One region of the Microbispora sp. H10885 genome, then DNA from elsewhere that is predicted to be linked to it. Evidence: riboswitches for the same ligand, from Rfam matches in the RefSeq annotation. Region 1 holds a riboswitch; each other region holds the start of a gene.
The links. Region 1 has a riboswitch for cobalamin ahead of HHX37_RS21035 (ABC transporter substrate-binding protein). Riboswitches for the same ligand answer to the same signal wherever they lie in the genome.
Positions count from the first base shown of each region.

Region 1 (6,260 bases):
GCGGCCGCCCTCACAGACCGCCCTCACAGACCGCCTTCACACAGCGGCGTGTTCCGCCCAGTCGCGGGCGCCGTCGAGGACGGCCCGGTGGACCGCCCGGGCGATCCGCGCGCCCCAGACGGAGCGCGGGCCGCCGAACGGCTCCGCCGGGCCCTCCCGCCGTACGGCCACGCAGACCGCGTCCGACGCGGTGCCGGTGCAGGGGAAACCCGCCTCCAGCAGCGCCTGGGTCTTGGCCTCGGTAACCGTCATGACGGCGTTGACCAGGGCCGCGTCGGAAAAGGCCACGGGCGCCGCCACCAGGATGTTGACCGTCCCCGGGCGTGGCAGGCACGCCGCCGCGTCCCCCGGGCCGGGGGTCTCCCGGGTCGCCTCCCGCCCGCGCTCCGGGGCATGTCCTGGGGGCCTCCGCCCGGGCTGTGGCACGGCCGGCAGGCCGGGGTCGGGCACGCCCTCGGGTGACGCCGCCCAGGTGGGCACGCCCAGGCCGACCGTGGCGGCGGCCTCCGCTCCGCCGTCGGCCGCCACGCGGAACCGCTCGACCGGTGCCGCCGTCATCATGCCGACGCCGGGGCCCGCAGGGCCGAGCGAGGCCATGTGCTCCACCGGGTCCATGCGCGCGTAGCCGCTCGCGACCTGCGCGTTCAGCACCCACTCCCGGGGGCCGATCCCACCGCCCAGCATCGCCGAGGAGATCATCCGCCAGCCCGGCCCGAACCGCCACAGCAGCGTGCCGAGACGCGCGCCGTCCTCGGCGCGGTGGGTCAGCGACGGCCGCGGCAGGCCGGTCACCTCTCGTCCCCGGCGGAGATCGGTGCAGGCAGCGGCGGGCGCACCAGGTGGACGAGCGGCCGCCCGTCGGCGCCGGGCTCCACCCGGACGCGGGCGCCGAAGTGCTCGGTCAGCAGCGGCTCGGCCAGCACCCGCCCGGGCGGGCCCGCCGCGACCGCGCGGCCCGCGGCGAGCAGCACCAGACTGTCGGCGTACTGCCCGGCGAGGCTGAGGTCGTGCAACGTCGTCACGACGGTCAGCCGGTCGGCCAGGCGCAGCCGGTCGACGAGTTCGAGCACCTGCTGCTGGTGCCCCAGGTCGAGGGCGGTGGTCGGCTCGTCCAGCAGCAGCACCGGCGCCTGCTGCACCAGCGCGCGGGCGAGCACGACCCGCTGCCGCTCGCCGCCCGACAGGTGCCCGAGCGGCCGGGTCGCGAAGCCGTCCAGGTCGAGCCGCTCCAGCACCGACCGCGTCACCTCGCGGTCCCGGGCGCTCTCGCTGCCCAGATAGGAGATGTACGGGGTGCGGCCGAGCGACGCGTAGTCGTACACGGTCATGTCGGGCGGCAGCGCCGGGCTCTGCGGGGCGTAGGCCACCAGCCGGGCCCGCCGGCGCGGGCGCAGGCCGTCCACGGCCGCGCCGTTCACGAGCACCTCACCCTGACGCGCCACCAGCCCGGCGACGGCCCGCAGGAGCGTCGACTTGCCCGCGCCGTTGGGGCCGATGACCGCCAGCCACTCCCCCGGCGCGGCCGACAGGGTGACGTCCGCGAGCACCGGCCGCCCGCCCAGCGTGACGCCCAGCCCGCGCGCCTCCACCGCCGGGACGCCGGGGCCGGCGGCGTCGCCGCTCACGTCTCCACCCGCCGGGTCATCCGCAGGACGGCGACGAAGAAGGGCGCCCCGACGAACGCGGTGACCACCCCGATGGGCAGTTCCGCCGGGGCGAGCACCGTACGCGCGATGGTGTCGGCCAGCACGAGGAACGCCGCCCCGCCGAGGAACGACAGCGGCAGCACGACGCGGTAGGACCACCCGGCGAGCCGCCGGACGACGTGCGGCACCACGATCCCGACGAAGGCGATCAATCCGCTGACGGCCACCGCGGCCGCGGTGGCGAGCGACGCGGCCAGCAGCACGGTGAACCGCACGCGCGTCGCGTGCAGGCCGAGGCTGACCGCCTCCTCGTCGCCCACCGACAGCACGTCGAGCAGCCGCCCGTGCAGCAGGACGACCACCGTCGACACCACCGCGTACGGCGCGATCATGCGGAGCTGCTCCCACCCGCCGCCGACGTCGCCGAGGATCCAGGAGTAGATGCGCTGCAGCTCGTCGACCTTGAGCTGCTGCACGAAGGTCTGGATGGCGGTGAGGAACGAGGTGACCGAGACCCCGGCGAGCACGAGCGTCGCGGTGCCGCCTCCCCGGCCCGCCGTGTGTCCCAGCGCGTACGCGAGGACGACCCCGCCGACGGCCCCCGCGAAGGCGGCGACCGGCACGGCCGCCACCCCCGCGTCGCCGCCCAGGAAGACCACGACGAGCGTCACCGTGAGCCCGGCCCCGGCCGCCGCGCCGAGCAGGTACGGGTCGGCCAGCGGGTTGCGGAAGACACCCTGGTAGCCCGCCCCCGCGAGGGCGAGCAGGCCGCCCACGACGGCGGCCAGCAGCACCCTGGGCACCCGGAGCTGGAAGACGATGCCCTCCTCGTTCGGCTGCAGGCCGCTGTGCAGGGACACCAGCGGCAGCCGGTCGAGCAGGGCCAGCGCGATGGCGCGGGGCGAGATGACCGCCGCGCCCGCCGCCAGACCGGCGATCAGGCTGACCAGCAGCACGACGGACACGACGAGCAGCGCCCGGCGTGACCGGCCCGCCGCCGTCACCCCGTCACCCGGACCCGCCGCGGCACCGCTCTCACCGCGATCCCGGGGGCGTGCGCGTCACCGGGGGCCTGCGCGTCACCACCGGCTCAGCCCGCCGCCTTCTGGACGGCGTCGCTGACGACCTGGGCGAGGTCGGCGACGCGCGGTCCCCAGCGGGAGGCGACGTCGTCGTCGAGCTCCACCACGCGGTCCCGCTTCAGGGCGGCCAGGCCGGACCAGCCCGGCCGCTTGGCCAGCGCGGCGGCGTTCTGACCACAGCACTTGGTGTCGCCGAGGAAGATCAGGTCGGGGTCGGCCTTGGCCACGAACTCCGCCGACAGCTTGGGGTAGCCGCCCGCCGCGTCGGGGGCCTCGTCGGCGATGTTCTTCAGCCCGAACAGGCTGTAGACCTGCCCGATGAACGTGCTCGACGTGGCCGCGTACGGCGTGGTGTCCAGTTCGTGGTAGTAGGTCAGGCCCTTGCCCTTGGGCGCCGCCGCGACGAGCGCGTCGATCTTCTGCTTGACGCCGCCGGCCACCTCCTCGGCCTTGTCCACGTTGCCGGTGGCCGCGCCGAGGTCCCGGATCTGGTCGTAGGTGTCCTCCAGCTTGGTCGCGGCGGGCTCCAGCAGCACCGGGACGCCGACCTTCCCCAGCCCGGCGACCACGCCCTCCAGGTCGTTGGCGAGCACGACGAGATCGGGCTTGGCGGCGGCGATCGCCTCGACGTTGGGCTTGAAGCCCGACAGCGACGTCTTCGGCGCCTCGGGCGGGTAGTTCGACTGGTCGTCCACCGCGCCCACCTGGGCGCCCGCGCCGATCGCGAACAGGATCTCGGTGGCCGTCGGGGACAGCGACACGATGTGCTCGGGCCGCTTGGCGATGGTCACCGCGCCGTTGCCCGCCTGGATCGTGACGGGGAAGGCGCCGCCCGAGGCGGCGGAGCTGGAAGCGGCGGGGTTCGAGGCGGCGGGGGACGCGGAAGTGGCGGAGCCGTCGCTCTGGCCGCAGCCGGCCAGTCCGAGCATGCCCAGCACCACACCCGCGACGGCCGTACGCAGGGGCCTCACGAGGGTCCTCCAAGGGGGGAAAGCCGGGAAATCGAGAGACCCGCGGGATTGGACGGATCACCCTTTTCCACGAGGGTTGACGGCGTCGGCGCACAACGCAGGCGACCTGGCTCGTCCCCGGGGGCGGGGAACCACAGTTGCGGGACAGCGCCGGGTTCGCACCGGACTTCGCTGCGCTGCGCGCGTCGGACGCAACGGTACCAACCCGCCTCGCGGCGCCGTCATCCTCCCCCGGCCGCCGAGGTCCGCCCGCCTGCCCGTACGCCGGGGTGGTAGGGCAGGCCCCACCCCGATGGTGGGGGCTCGCCCATGATCGGGAGTAGTGGCTCCGTCGCTGCGCCGGACGGCGGCCGGGCGGGACCCTGGAACGGCCGGGCGGTTCCCGGCAGAAGCTCCTGACGGACTGTCTCCCCCGCTCCTCCTCAGTCCGCGAGCCGGCGCCGGAGCGCGCGGTCGCGGCCGGTCCCCGCTCCGGCCGGGCCCGTGACGGACGACCGGCGTCCGGCAACCGACGATCGACACACCGAAGGCGGCTCCCCCGTGTCCCTGACCATGCTTCCCCCCGCCCCCGCGCGGGCCCCGGCCGCCCCCGGGCCCCGGGACCGCTTCATCGACATCCTGCGCGTCTTCGGGATGGTCCTCGTGGTCGTCCAGCACTGGGCGATGCCGGTCCTGTCGTACGCCGGAGGACGGCTGACCACGGGCAACGCCCTGGCGGCGGCTCCGTTCGTCACCTGGATCTCCCAGGTGATGCCGCTGGTCTTCTTCGCCGGGGGCGCGGCCAACGCGATCAGCTTCCGGTCCGCGGCGCGCCGCGCCGGCCTGCCGGACACGGGCGAGACGGGCCGGGCGGCCCGGGAGCGGTCGACGCGGCGGCCGAGCGCGGAGAAGCGGACGGCCTGGGAGTGGACGGCGCGGGAGTGGACGGCGCGGGAGTGGACGGCGCGGGAGTGGACGGCGCGGGAGTGGACGGCGCGGCGGGTGCGCCGCCTGGCCTGGCCGGTGGCGCCGCTCGCGGCCGTCTGGCTGCCGCTCCCCCACCTCCTGACGGCGCTCGGCGTGCCCCCGCAGCCGGTCGAGGTGGCCGCGCGGACCGTCGGCCAGTTGCTCTGGTTCCTCGCCGTCTACCTGCTCGCGGTGGTGGCCACCCCCTGCCTGCTCCGCGTACGGGCCGGGGTCGCGCTGCCCGTGCTGGCGGGCGGCGCGGTGCTGACGGACGTGGTCCGCTTCTCGGGGCTGGAGGCCGCCGGCTATCTCAACGTCGCGTTCGTGTGGCTGGCCGTCCACCAGGTCGGGTTCCGGTACGCCGACGGCGGCCTGGAGTGGCTGCGGGGACGCCGCGCGGCGGCGCTCGCGGTGGCCGGGTTCGCGATGGTGGCGGCACTCGTGGCGGCCGGGCCGTACCCGGCCAGCATGATCGGGATGCCCGGCGCGATCTCGAACATGGCCCCGCCGAGCGCGTGCCTGCTCGCGCTCTTCGCCGGCCAGCTCGGCCTGGCGATGCTGCTGCGCCCCGCCCTGAACGCCCTGGCGCGCCGGCCCCGCGCCGAGGCGGCGCTCACCGCGCTCGCGCCCCGCATGATGACCGTCTACCTGTGGCACATGACGGCGCTCGTCGCCGTCGCCGGGCTCGCGACCATCGGGTTCGGGCCGAGTGCTCCTCTCCCCGGCTCGGCGGCCTGGTGGAGCGGCGCCCCACTGTGGCTGGCCGCCCTCGCGCCGGTCCTGCTCGGGCTCACCGCCCTGTTCGGCCGGTGGGAGGAGCCGGCGGGAGCCGCCACCGGCCGGCACATGGCGGTCGCCGCGCCGCTCGTCGGCGGCGCGCTGCTCACCCTCACGGTCACCGGCTTCGCCCCGGGGCCGGCGCCGGTGATCGCGTCGATCGCCCTGGTCGGGGGCCTGTGCCTGGTCAGCCGGAGGGCACGCCTCGCGGGGCCGGTCCACCGCTCGGGTGAACCGGCCCGATGAGACGCCGCACGACGGCGTCGGGCGTCAGCCCGCCCGCCTGGCGCGGAGCCCGAGCAGGACGTCGATCACCAGGAACACGGCCAGGGAGATGCCCATCAGGGGCAGGTAGTAGCCGGCCACGGCGGTGAGCAGGGCCAGCGGCACCAACAGCCCCCAGTGCAGGCCCCGCACGCCACCCCGGGGGTGGGGCCGGCCGAAGCCGCGGGTCGGGCGGCGGCGCCACCACATGCGGTAGCCCAGCACGATCAGCGTGATGAGCCCGGCGGCGATCGCGGCCAGGACGATCTGGTTGGCCAGGCCGAAGAGCAGCCCCATGTGCGCGTCGATGCCCCACTCGGTGAGCTTCGCGGCCAGCGGATAGTCCGCGAACCGCAGCTCGCCCACGAACCGCCCGGTCGCCGGGTCGAACGCCAGCTGGTCCAGGCGCGTGGGGACGGTCTTGCGGATCTCCTTGACCACGTACGCGTCCCCGGGCTCGCCCGGCAGGACGACCTCCAGCGGGCCGGACAGCCGCCAGCTCGCCGCCGCCCGCGTGATCTGGTCGATTCCCACATCCGGGGTGCCGCCGGCCTGCCCGCCGCTCGCTGCGTGCC
Region 1 is NZ_JABBWY010000007.1:448,589-454,848, reverse strand. Features, by position in the region: gene HHX37_RS36895 (serine/threonine-protein kinase) at 1-1, shown strand, start outside; gene HHX37_RS21050 (adenosylcobinamide amidohydrolase) at 37-792, opposite strand; gene HHX37_RS21045 (ABC transporter ATP-binding protein) at 789-1,625, opposite strand; gene HHX37_RS21040 (FecCD family ABC transporter permease) at 1,622-2,650, opposite strand; gene HHX37_RS21035 (ABC transporter substrate-binding protein) at 2,737-3,699, opposite strand; cobalamin riboswitch at 3,778-3,902, opposite strand; gene HHX37_RS21030 (acyltransferase family protein) at 4,240-5,667, shown strand; gene HHX37_RS21025 (PepSY-associated TM helix domain-containing protein) at 5,692-6,260, opposite strand, start outside.

Region 2 (6,260 bases), on a different contig from region 1:
GTCGAGTCGGTCGAGCCACAGGTCGAGCGCGGCGGCGCTGCGGGTGGTGCCGAGCCGCTCCGCGAGGGCGGGCACGCGGGGGTCGCCGAGCGTGCAGACGACCTCGTTGCCGGCGGGCAGGCGCTTCCTGGTGATGCCGGAGGCGACCATCCGCGCGTCGCACAGCACGGGCGCACCCGCCAGCAGCGCGGTGCGCGCCTTCTCGACCACGCCGGGGGAGTAGCCGAGGTCGCCGACGAGGTCGGTCATGCCGCACGCATGGATCATGCGGACCGCGACCCGGGCGACGTCGGCGGGCAGCCCCGACAGGTCGGCCTCGGCCCTGATGGTCGCGAACGACCGCCGGTAGATCTCCGCTCCGTCGCGGACGTAGTCGTGCTCGGGCACGGACACCTCTGTTCGTGGATGGCGGACGGTGGATGGAGCGGGCGGTGGATGCACGGACTGGACGGACTGGACGGACGGTCAACGGCGGACGTCGTAGCCGCCGGTCGTGGCGACCACGTCGGTGACCCGGCCCCTCGGGCGGCCGCAGCGGCGTTCGCAGCCCGCCCAGTGGATCAGGCCGGCGTCGAGCGGTTCGGCACCCGGTGGCTGGAGACCCGGCGGCCCGACAACCGGTGGTTCGGGCACGCCGGACTCCGCCCAGCGCACCGCGTCCGCCTGGACGTCGGCCAGCGCCTTCCCGCAGCCGGGCCGCCCGGTGCAGGCCGACAGTCTGGCGTACGGCGAGGCGGGGTCGATCACCAGCCCCGCCCCGGCGAGCGCCTCGGTCACCGGCCCGACCGCCTCGGGCGCGAGGTCGGGCAGCACGACCGTACGCCACGGCGTCAGCCGCACCTCACCGGCGGCCAGATCGGCGAGCAGGCCGGCCTGGCCGGCGGTCAGCCTGCCGAGGGGGACGATCACGTCGAGCGCCACCCGGCCGTCCACCTGCGCGGACGGGCCGCCCCTGCGCGGAGTGGCGGGCGTCACCGGCACGGGGGGCAGGACAGCGAGCCGACGGGGGAGCCGGCCGGGGAGGCGGGCGGCGATCGTCGCGGGTCCGCCGGGGAGTTCGGCCACCCGCCAGGCGTCCCCGCGCACCTCCTGGAACTCCTCGGCCGCGGCGAGCGCGACGGAGACGGCGTCGTCGGCGGTCACCGACCCGACCGGCTCCCCCGCGAGCAGCAGGGTCAGGCCGCCGCCGGGCTGGGAGACGGGGTGCGCGGCGAGGGTCACGTCCGCCCCGAGCCCGAGGACGTCACCCGTTCCGTCGTCGAGCGCGAACAGGAACCGGCCGGGCAGCTGAGCCAGGGCGGCGCGGCCGCACAGGGCCGCGTCGAGGTCCGCCACCAGGGGCCGCACGTCCAGGAGGGCCGTCGCCGAACGGCCGCTGAGCGGCGAGGCGACGATGTTGCGCACGCGCTCGTGGGTCGCGGACGGCAGCAGTCCGGCGGCGGCCATCCGCGCGGCGAACGCCGGTGGGTCGGCCAGCCCGCGCACCTGCACGTTGGCCCGTGACGTCAGTTCGACGACCCCGGCGCCCAGCTCGCGGGCGCAGGCGGCCAGTTCGCGCAGGGCGCCGGCGGCCAGCCCGCCGCCGGGCACGCGGACGCGGGCCAGCGCCCCGTCCGCCGCCGCGTGCACCTGGAGCGCGCCGGGACACGCGTCCTGGGCGGCGCGCCCAGAAAAGCCACCCATGACCACGAACAGGATGCTAACGCCAGTTTTCTGACACGACCTCCGTCACGTAGGGTCTGCGGTGAGCGATGGCAAGCGGAGGAAGCCGGTGTGAATCCGGCGCGGTCCCGCCACTGTGACCGGGGAGCGAACCCCACCACACGGCCACTGTCGGAAGACGGGAAGGCCGGGGTGAGCGTCGATCCGGGAGCCAGGAGACTCCTGCCGTCGCGCCGCCACGACCCGGGGCGAGGACCCCGAGGGAGGACCTTGCCGTGCGCACAGACGCGTCCGCCGCGCAGCCCGTCGTCGTCCTGTTGTCCACGTCGGACACCGACCTGTTGAGCGCCCGCGCGAGTGGGGCCGCGTACCGGCTGGGCAACCCGGCGCGGCTGACCGTGGACGACCTGCCCGCGCTGGTCGAGGGCGCCGGCCTCGTGGTCGTCCGGCTGCTCGGCGGCCGGCGTGCCTGGGAGGACGGGCTGGACGCGCTCCTCGCGGGGCCGTGCCCGGTGGTCGTCCTCGGCGGCGAGCAGGCCCCGGACGCCGAACTCATGGAGCTGTCCACGGTGAGCGGCGGCGTCTGCGCCGAGGCCCACGCCTACCTCGCGTACGGAGGGCCCGCCAACCTGGCCGAGCTGCACGCGTTCCTGTCGGACACGGTCCTGCTGACCGGGCGCGGCTTCGCGGGCCCGGCGCCCACACCGAGCTGGGGGGTCCTCGAACGCGAGGGCCGCCCCGGCGACGGGCCGGTGATCGGGGTGCTCTACTACCGGGCGCACCACATGGCGGGCAACACGGGCTTCGTCGCCGCCCTCTGCGACGCGATCGAGGACGCGGGCGGCCGGGCGCTGCCGGTCTTCTGCTCCTCGCTGCGCACCGCGGAGCCGGATCTGCTCGACGTGCTGGGCGGCGCGGACGCCCTGGTGGTGACCGTGCTCGCGGCGGGCGGGGCACGGCCCGCGACGGCGTCGGCCGGCGGCGACGACGCGGCCTGGGACGTCGGCGCGCTCGCCGCACTCGACGTGCCGATCCTGCAGGGCCTCTGCCTGACGACGAGCCGCGCCGAGTGGGAGGACAACGACGACGGGCTGTCCCCGCTGGACGCCGCCTCGCAGGTCGCGATCCCCGAGTTCGACGGGCGGATCATCACGGTGCCGTTCTCGTTCAAGGAGATCGACGACGACGGCCTGACCGTCTACGTCGCCGACCCCGAACGCGCGGCGCGGGTCGCGGGCATCGCCGTACGCCACGGGCTGCTGCGCCACGTGCCCCCGGCGGACAAGAGGCTCGTCGTGATGCTGTCGGCGTACCCGACGAAGAACTCCCGGGTCGGCAACGCCGTCGGCCTGGACACCCCGGCCAGCACGGTCAGGCTGCTGGCCCGGCTGGCCGAGGAGGGCTACGACCTCGGCGGCGGCTTCCCGGGCCAGGCCGAGCAGGACGGCGACGCGCTGATCCACGCCCTGATCGCCGCGGGCGGCCAGGACCAGGACTGGCTCACCGAGGAACAGCTCGCCGCCAACCCGGTGCGCATCCCCGCCGCCGCCTACCGCGCCTGGTACGAGACCCTCCCCGCCGGCCTGCGCGCCGACATGGAACGCCACTGGGGCGCGCCGCCCGGCGAGCTGTTCGTCCACGAGGGCGACATCGTGCTCGCCGCGCTGCGGTCGGGCAACGTCGTGGTGATGGTCCAGCCTCCACGCGGCTTCGGGGAGAACCCGATCGCGATCTACCACGACCCTGACCTGCCGCCGAGCCACCACTACCTGGCGGCCTACCGGTGGTTGTCGGCCGAATTCGGCGCGCACGCCATGGTCCACGTCGGCAAGCACGGCAACCTGGAGTGGCTGCCCGGCAAGTCGGCGGGCATGTCGGCCTCCTGCGGCACCGACGCGGCGATCGGCGACCTGCCGCTGGTCTATCCGTTCCTGGTGAACGACCCCGGCGAGGGCACCCAGGCCAAGCGCCGCGCGCACGCCGTGCTCGTGGACCACCTGGTGCCGCCGATGGCGAGGGCCGAGACGTACGGCGACATCGCCCGCCTTGAGCAGCTGCTCGACGAGCACGCGACGATCGCGGCCATGGACCCGGCGAAGCTGCCCGCGATCCGCGCCCAGATCTGGACCCTCATCCAGGCCGCCCGCCTCGACCACGACCTCGGCCTGTCCGAGCGCCCGCACGACGCGGAGTTCGACGAGTTCATCCTGCACGTGGACGGCTGGCTCTGCGAGGTCAAGGACGCGCAGATCCGCGACGGCCTGCACGTCCTCGGCGCGGCCCCGGCCGGTGAGGCCCGGGTGAACCTGGTGCTGGCCATGCTGCGCGCCCGCCAGATGTGGGCGGGCCGCGAGACCCTGCCCGGCCTGCGCGAGGCGCTCGGCCTGACCGAGGACGGCAGCGCCGCGACCGCGTCCGTGGACCGCGTCGAGGCCGAGGCCCGCGCCCTCGTCACCGCCATGGAGCGGCTCGGCTGGGACCCGGCCGCCGTCGCCGACGTCACGGACGACCCGGAGGTCGGGCGGGTGCTGACGTTCGCGGCGACCGAGGTGGTGCCGCGGCTCGCGCGTACCACGGACGAACTCGACCACGTGCTGCACGCGCTCGCCGGGGGCTACGTCCCCGCCGGGCCGTCGGGGTCGCCGCTGCGCGGACTGATCAACGTGCTGCCGACCGGCCGCAACTTCTACTCCGTCGACCCGCGTGCCGTGCCGAGCCGCCTCGCCTGGGAGACCGGGCAGGCCATGGCCGACTCGCTGCTCGCCCGCTACCGCGCGGAGACCGGCGAGTGGCCGCGCTCGGTCGGGCTGTCGGTGTGGGGGACCAGCGCCATGCGCACCGCCGGCGACGACATCGCCGAGGTGCTCGCCCTGCTCGGCGTGCGGCCCGTCTGGGACGAGGCGTCGCGGCGCGTCACCACGCTCGAACCCGTGCCCCTGGACGAGCTGGGCCGCCCGCGCGTGGACGTGACGGTGCGCATCAGCGGGTTCTTCCGGGACGCGTTCCCGCACGTGGTGGCGATGCTCGACGACGCCGTCCGGCTCGTCGCCGGGCTCGGCGAGAGCCCCGAGGACAACTACGTGCGCGCCCACGTGGACGCCGACCGGGCCGCGCACGGCGACGCCAGGCGTGCGACGCTGCGCGTGTTCGGGTCGCGTCCCGGCGCGTACGGCGCGGGCCTGCTGCCGCTCATCGACAGCGGCAACTGGCGTGACGACGCCGACCTCGCCGAGGTGTACGCCGTCTGGGGCGGCTACGCCTACGGCCGCGACCTCGACGGCGCGCCCGCCCGCGAGGACATGGAGAACGCCTACCGCCGCATCGCCGTCGCCGCCAAGAACGTGGACACCCGCGAACACGACATCGCCGACTCCGACGACTACTTCCAGTACCACGGCGGCATGATCGCGACCGTACGCGCGCTGACGGGCCGCGCGCCCGCCGCGTACGTGGGCGACAGCACCCGCCCCGACGCCGTCCGCACCCGGACCCTGTCGGAGGAGACCGCGCGGATCTTCCGCGCCCGGGTCGTCAACCCCAACTGGCTCGCCGCCATGCGCCGCCACGGTTACAAGGGCGCGTTCGAGCTGGCGGCGACCGTGGACTACCTGTTCGGCTACGACGCCACGACCGGCGTCGTCGCCGACTGGATGTACGACACGCTCGCCTCGACGTACGTGCTCGACCCGGTCAACCGCGACTTCATGGCCAAGTCGAACCCGTGGGCGCTGCACGGCATCGCGCAGCGCCTGCTGGAGGCCGCAGAGCGGCGCATGTGGGAGCACCCGGACCCGGAGGTGCTCGCCGGGCTGCGCGACGCCTATCTCGCGATCGAGGGCGACCTTGAGGAGGGCTCGGCGTAGGCGAGCAGCCGGCGGGCGAGTTGCGGGGCGCCCGCCCAGTGCAGGTGCAGGTACGAAGCGGTGAGCCGGGCGTCGCCGGCCCCGTCGGCGCCGCCACGCCACCGGAAGACCGGCTGCCCGCCGCCGGTGACCGTGGTCCGGTGGAACTCGTGGCCCCTGAACCGCTCGCCCTGCCGGGTCAGCAGCGTGTCGCGCACGGCCACCGCGTCGCGGTAGCCCAGCGTCAGCCGGCCGGTCATGTGCGCGACGCCCGGCACCCGGCCGCACATGGGGCGGCCGTCCAGCTCCTCGCACAGGTAGAGCAGCCCCGCGCACTCGGCCGCCACCGCGCCCGGGAACGCGGCGACCTCGGCGCGCAGGGGCTCGTTGGCCGACAGCTCGGCCGCGTACATCTCGGGGAAGCCGCCCCCCACGACCAGCGCGGAGGCGCCTTCGGGCAGGGACTCGTCGCGTACCGGGTCGAACACCGCGACCTGCGCTCCGGCGGCGGTGAGCATCTCGGCGTGCTCGGCGTACCCGAACGTGAACGCGGCGCCGCCCGCGACCGCCACCACCCGCCGCGCCCCGGGCTCCCGGCCGTCCGACGGGTCCCACGGCTCGCCGGTGAGCGGCGCCGCGGTCCCGGCCAGCCGTACGAGACCGTCCAGGTCGCACGAGCCCGCCACGAGCGCGCCGAGCCGGTCCACCGCCGTCACGGCGGCGGGCAGCCGCTCGGCCGCCGGGACCAGCCCGAGA
Region 2 is NZ_JABBWY010000011.1:105,670-111,929, forward strand. Features, by position in the region: gene HHX37_RS27630 (precorrin-8X methylmutase) at 1-387, opposite strand, end outside; gene cobG (precorrin-3B synthase) at 466-1,683, opposite strand; cobalamin riboswitch at 1,762-1,884, shown strand; gene cobN (cobaltochelatase subunit CobN) at 1,938-5,525, shown strand; gene HHX37_RS27645 (cobyrinate a,c-diamide synthase) at 5,483-6,260, opposite strand, start outside.
Region 2: another riboswitch for cobalamin. It lies ahead of cobN (cobaltochelatase subunit CobN); the one in region 1 lies ahead of HHX37_RS21035 (ABC transporter substrate-binding protein).

Region 3 (6,260 bases), on a different contig from region 1:
GCACCGAGTTCGGGTTCAACGGAAGCTTCAGCGGCTCGAACCCGAAGCCGGCGAGCTTCGCCCTCAACGGCGTGACCTGCACCGGCGGCGTCACCTCCCCGTCCCCCGGCGGCTCGCCCTCGGCGTCCCCTTCGGCGTCTCCTTCGCGGACGCCCTCGTCCACCCCCTCGCCGCCGCCGGGTGGCACGCGGCCGTGTGACATCTACGCCGCCGGCGGCACGCCCTGCGTCGCGGCGCACAGCACGACCCGCGCCCTGTACGGCAGTTACAACGGCCCGCTCTACCAGGTGCGCCGCTCCTCGGACAACACCACCCGGGACATCGGCGTGCTGAGCGCGGGCGGCGCCGCGAACGCCGCCGCGCAGGACTCGTTCTGCGCGAACACGACCTGCCTCATCACGATCATCTACGACCAGTCCGGGCGCAACAACCGCCTCACCCAGGCGCCTCCCGGCGGCTTCTCGGGCCCGGCTCCCGGCGGGTACGACAACCTCGCCACCGCGACCAAGGCGCCGACCACGGTCTACGGCAGCAAGGCGTACGGCGTCTACGTGGATCCCGGTGTGGGTTACCGCAACAACAACACCAACGGCGTGGCCAAGGGCGACCAGCCGGAGGGCATGTACGCCATCTTCGACGGCACCCACTACAACGGCGGCTGCTGCTTCGACTACGGCAACGCCGAGACCAACAGCCGTGACAACGGCAACGGCACCATGGAGGCCATCTACTTCGGCAACATCAAGGTCTGGGGCTACGGCGCCGGCAACGGCCCGTGGATCATGGCCGACCTTGAGAACGGCCTGTTCTCCGGCGTCAACCAGAAGTACAACGCGGGCGACCCCACCATCAGCCACCGCTACCTGACCGCAATCATCAAGGGCGAGCCGAACCACTGGGCCATCCGCGGCGGCAACGCGCAGTCGGGCGGCCTGGGCACCTTCTACGACGGCAAGCGTCCCAACGTCTCGGGCTACAACCCGATGAAGAAGGAAGGGGCCATCATCCTCGGCATCGGGGGTGACAACAGCCACGGCGCCGCCGGCACCTTCTACGAGGGCGTGATGACCTCCGGATACCCGACGAACGCCACCGAGGACGCGGTGCAGGCGAACATCGTCGCCGCCGGATACCGGTAAGGCCGGATACCGGTAAGTCAGGCAAAGGCAGACCGGCCACAGCGGATCCGGAAGCCGGAAGACCGAGCCGCCCCTTGCACCACCGGGGGCGGCTCTCCGCTGTTCCGGCGTACGGTTCGGGGTGCTCGGGAACCGGCCGGCATGGCCCGATGCCGGGCAGACGTCGGGCCACACCGGGCGTGGCCGGATCCGGGATCAGCTGAGCAGAGCTCAGGACCATGTGACGGCCGAGGCTGATCTCGTGTCGTCCGCGCACGCCTCCGGCCGCCGTAAGGAAAGGTCGCAGCTGATAACTCCCTTAATGAATATTTCGGTCATCTGCGTGAGGTTTACCCCTCGGTCCTATTCGCCGGGCGGCGAAAAATCGTTCGCTCCTCCCGTACGGGCTGCGGGAGCATGGCCAGGGCGATATCGGCATTCGGGAGGGCTGATGGCTGTGCTCGGGACGGTGGACGAGGCCGAAAATGATAAATCCGCGCGGAGATCGGCGCTTTTGCTGGCATTGCGGTACTACTGCGGCGAGCTGAAGCGGCAGTGGCCGATCGCGGCTCCCGCGCTGGTGCTGCCGGCGATCGGGAACATCTGCCTGTTCTATCTGGCGCCGCTGGCGGTGGCGGGCCTTGTGGGGCACCTCTCCGGCGGCCGGGACGGCTCCTTCGACGCGCTGCTGCCCTACGTGCTCGGCTTCGCCGCGTTGCTTCTGACGGGTGAGGCGTTCTGGCGGGCGGGGATGCACTTCCTGAACCGCGCCGACGGCCGGGGCATCGAGCGGCTCGGCGTGCTGGGCATGGACGAGCTGCTGGCCAAGGACGTCGCGTTCTTCCACGACAACTTCGCCGGTTCGCTGACCAAGAGGGTGCTCGGATTCTCCTCCAGGTTCGAGGAGTTCATGGACACCCTCACGTTCTCGATCATGGCGAAGGTGGTGCCCCTGGCCTTCGCCTCGGTGGTGCTGTGGCGGTACGACCCGCTGCTGGTGCTCGTCCTCGTGGGTCTCATCGTCGTCACCGGTGTTCTCGTCGCTCCGCTCATCCGCCACCGGCAGGCCCTGGTCGACGCGCGTGAGGCGGCCAAGGTGCTGGTGTCGGGTCACGTCGCCGACGTGCTGGCCAACATGGAGACGGTCCGCGCGTTCGCCGCCGAGACACGCGAGGCCGTCGAGCACAGGGCCAGGATCGCCGAGCAGCGCCGGCTGTCCATCCGGTCCTGGGACTACAACAACCTCAGGGTGGACATGGTCGTCGCCCCGTTGTCGGTGCTCACCAGTGCCGCGGGCCTGCTCCTCGCCGCGGCGCTCCGCGGCGGCCTCGGTGTGGAGGCCATCGTCGTGACGTTCACCTACTACACGAACGCGATCAACATCATGTTCGAGTTCAACCAGGTGTACCGGCGTATGGAGAGCACGCTCACCGAGGCCGCCCAGTTCACCGAGCTGCTCCTCACGCCGCCGACCGTGGTGGACCCGGCCGACCCGCAGCCCCTGCGCCCGGCCGACGCGAGCGTCCGCTTCGAGCGGGTGAGATTCGGGTACGCCGGCGGCGCGCCGCTGTTCGACGGCCTGAACCTGGACATCCCCGGCGGCACCAAGATCGGGCTGGTCGGGCGGTCCGGTGGCGGCAAGAGCACCCTCACCCGGTTGCTGCTGCGTCTCATGGACGTGGACGGAGGCAGGATCCTGATCGGCGGTCAGGACATCGCCCGGCTGCGGCAGGCCGACCTGCGGGGCCTCATCGCCTACGTTCCGCAGGAACCCGCCATGTTCCACCGGTCCGTACGGGAGAACCTCGCGTTCGCCCGGCCGGGCGCGACCGACGCCGAGATCCTCCGGGCCGCGCGGGCGGCCCACGTCACGGAGTTCGTCGAGTCTCTGCCGCACGGCTTCGACACCCTGATCGGCGAGCGCGGCGTCAAGCTCTCCGGCGGCCAGCGGCAGCGCATCGCGCTCGCGCGCGCCATTCTGCGCGACGCCCCCGTCCTGCTGCTGGACGAGGCGACCAGTGCCCTGGACTCCGAGAGCGAGATCCTCATCCAGGAGGCCCTGTGGCGCCTGATGCAGGACCGTACGGCACTCGTGGTGGCGCACCGGCTCAGCACCGTCGTCCGCATGGACCGCCTGGTCGTGCTCGACCGGGGACGCGTCGTCGAGCAGGGCACCCACGGCGAGCTGCTCCAGGCCCAGGGGTCCTACGCCCGGCTCTGGCACCACCAGTCCGGGGGCTTCCTCGTCGAGGACGACGCCCCCGACGCGCTCCACCTGTGACACGCCGGCTTCACGCGGGCGGCCCGCGGGTGGTCCCGACCGGTTCAGCGCGTCGCGGCGGGCCGGAGCCCGGCCTCCCGGGGGGTTCCCTGGCGCAGGGAGCGTTCGGTCAGGCCGCCGAACAGGAGGCCGATGGCTCCCCACAGGACGAACTGGATGCCGAACGACGCCACTCTGAACCACCACAGCGTGTCGGCGGAGAAGTCGTCGGGAACCTCGTCGATCGGGGGCATCACGGCGTACGCGACACCGACGAGGACGGCGTAGACGACGATGCCCGACAGAGCGGCGTTCCAGGTGCCCAGGCGGGACGACAGGGAACGGCCCGCGTACGCGGCGACCGCCGCCGCCAGGAGGGCGACGAGGATCATCGCGAAGTACAGCGTGGTCCGGCGGCCGATCGAATCGGGGTTGCCGACGGCCGGGGGATTGGCCGGGTACTTCAGGATGGGGGTCACGTACACGACGACGAAGCCGGCGGCGGCGACGGTGAGCGCCGTGGCGCGGGCGCCGAGAGCGCCGAGGCGGCCGTGGGCGAAGGCGTACGCGATGGAGTAGAAGCCGCCGAGGGCGGCGCCGTAGACGAGCAGGGCGGTCAGCAGGCCGGCGGTCTCCTGGACGGTCCGGCTGACGAGTTCCGGTTCGGCGGCCTCTCCGCCGGCCGCCGCCCTCGCCTCCTCGATGGAGATGGCGGCGGCGACCTGGGGTTCTCCGGCGAACCAGGCGACGACGTACGCGAGCAGCGCGGCGGCGAGGCCGACGAGCATGCCGCGCACCAGCAGGGAGCGCATGGTGGGCATCGGGCGGGCCTCAGTGGCAGGGGAAGCCGAGGAGGTGCCGGCCGTCGTGCACGAACTCGTGCACGGTGTGCCCGCTGATGAGGTGGGTGGCGCCCTGCTCCGCGCCGACGAAGTAGAGCAGGATGAGCCCGGCCACGGCGGCGAAGACCGCCCAGGGCAGGATCTCACGCACGGGGATGGTGACCGGCAAGGGCCGGGAGACGGGGACGGCCGGCTGAGCCATGTGATTCTCCTCACGGGGTCGCTCGCCCCGGTGATGGAGGACAACGGGTCAGTGTCCTGACTCCCGGGTCATCGTGTCGCCCGAACCTTCCAGCCGTCGCGGCCGTGGTGACGAGCGGGAGACACTCCCCGGTCACAGTGGCGGGACCGTCCTGGATTCACACCAGGTTCCTGCGCACCGTCGCCTCTGTCTTCTTTTGTCGCCTTGAGCGTGCACCGTCCGCATAAGTACGTCAAGCCGGGGTCCATACTCGTGACCTATGAAGCGAGTCCTGATCATCGGCATCGGCGCCGGGGACCCCGCCCACCTGACCTTCCAGGCCGCCGCGGCCATCGCGGAGACCGACGTGTTCTTCCTGCTCGACAAGGGAGCCGTGAAGGACGGCCTGGTGCGGCTGCGGCGCGAGCTGATCGCGGCCCACGCGCGGGAGCCGTACCGGACGGTCGAGGCGCGCGACCCGGAGCGTGACCGTACGAGCGGCGCGTACGTGGAGGCGGTGGCCGACTGGCGGGCCCGCCGGGCCGATGTCTACGCCCGGCTCATCGCCGAGGAGGTGCCGGAGGACGGCGTCGGCGCGTTCCTCGTCTGGGGCGACCCCGCCCTGTACGACAGCACGATCGCGATCGTCGAGGACGTCCTGGCCAGGGGCGGAGAGCCGTTCGACTATGAAGTGATCCCGGGGATCAGCAGCGTGTCGGCGCTGGCCGCGCGGCACCGCGTCAGCCTGACCAGGGTCGCCAGGCCGCTGCACATCACGACCGGCCGCCGCCTGCCCGCAGACGTCGAGGCCGCCGGCGACATCGTGGTGATGCTCGACGCGGGCTGCGCGTTCGCGGACCTGCCGGAGGCCGCCGACGCCGACGTCTACTGGGGCGCGTACGTCGGGACCGAGGACGAGATCCTCGTCGCCGGGCCGGTGCGCGAGGTCGCCGGCGAGATCCGGCGGCTCAGGGCGGAGGCGCGCGAGGCGCACGGCTGGGTCATGGACACCTACCTGCTCAGGAAGCCCCCCCGATGAGGCCCGTGTCGGTCGTCGGGATCGGCGCGGACGGCTGGGCCGGTCTCACCGACGCGGCGCGCGCCGAACTGGTCGCCGCCGACGTCGTGGTCGGGTCGGCCAGGCAGCTCGCCCTGCTGCCGGCGTCGGTGGCCTGCGAGCGGGCGCCGTACCCGTCGCCGCTGGTCGCGGGGCTGCCGGGGCTGCTCGACGCGCACGCGGGACGCGCGGTCGCGGTGCTCGCCAGCGGCGACCCCATGTTCTTCGGCGTCGGCGCGACGCTCGCCCGGCTGCTCGGGCCGGACCGGCTGCGGGTGCTGCCGCACGTGTCGTCGGCCACCCTGGCCTGCGCGCGGCTCGGCTGGGCCGCCGAGGAGGTCGAGACCGTCAGCCTGGTCGGACGGCCGCTCGCCGCGCTGACCGCGGCGCTCGCGCCGGGCCGTCGCGTCCTCGTCCTCAGCGCGGGCGCGGACACGCCCGCGCTGGTCGCCGCCCTGCTGACCGAGCGGGGATACGGCGCGAGCCGCGTCACCGTGTTCGGCGATCTCGGCGCGGCGACCGAGTCCCGCCGCGACGGCACGGCCGCGGGCTGGCCGGCCGGCGAGACGTCGCCCGCGCTGAACGTCGTGGCGGTGGCCTGCACAGACGTCCCGTCGGCGGTGCCGCTGGGGTGGGTGCCCGGGCTGCCGGACGAGGCGTACGAGTCGGACGGGCAGCTCACCAAGCAGGAGGTGCGGGCGGTCACCCTGGCCAAGCTGGCGCCCCTGCCGGGCGAGCTGCTCTGGGACGTGGGCGCGGGTTCCGGGAGCGTGGCCGTCGAGTGGCTGCGCGCGCATCCGTC
Region 3 is NZ_JABBWY010000011.1:95,806-102,065, forward strand. Features, by position in the region: gene HHX37_RS27585 (arabinofuranosidase catalytic domain-containing protein) at 1-1,139, shown strand, start outside; gene HHX37_RS27590 (ABC transporter ATP-binding protein) at 1,633-3,399, shown strand; gene HHX37_RS27595 (CbtA family protein) at 3,444-4,199, opposite strand; gene HHX37_RS27600 (CbtB domain-containing protein) at 4,210-4,422, opposite strand; cobalamin riboswitch at 4,451-4,657, opposite strand; gene cobF (precorrin-6A synthase (deacetylating)) at 4,682-5,440, shown strand; gene cbiE (precorrin-6y C5,15-methyltransferase (decarboxylating) subunit CbiE) at 5,437-6,260, shown strand, end outside.
Region 3: another riboswitch for cobalamin. It lies ahead of HHX37_RS27600 (CbtB domain-containing protein); the one in region 1 lies ahead of HHX37_RS21035 (ABC transporter substrate-binding protein).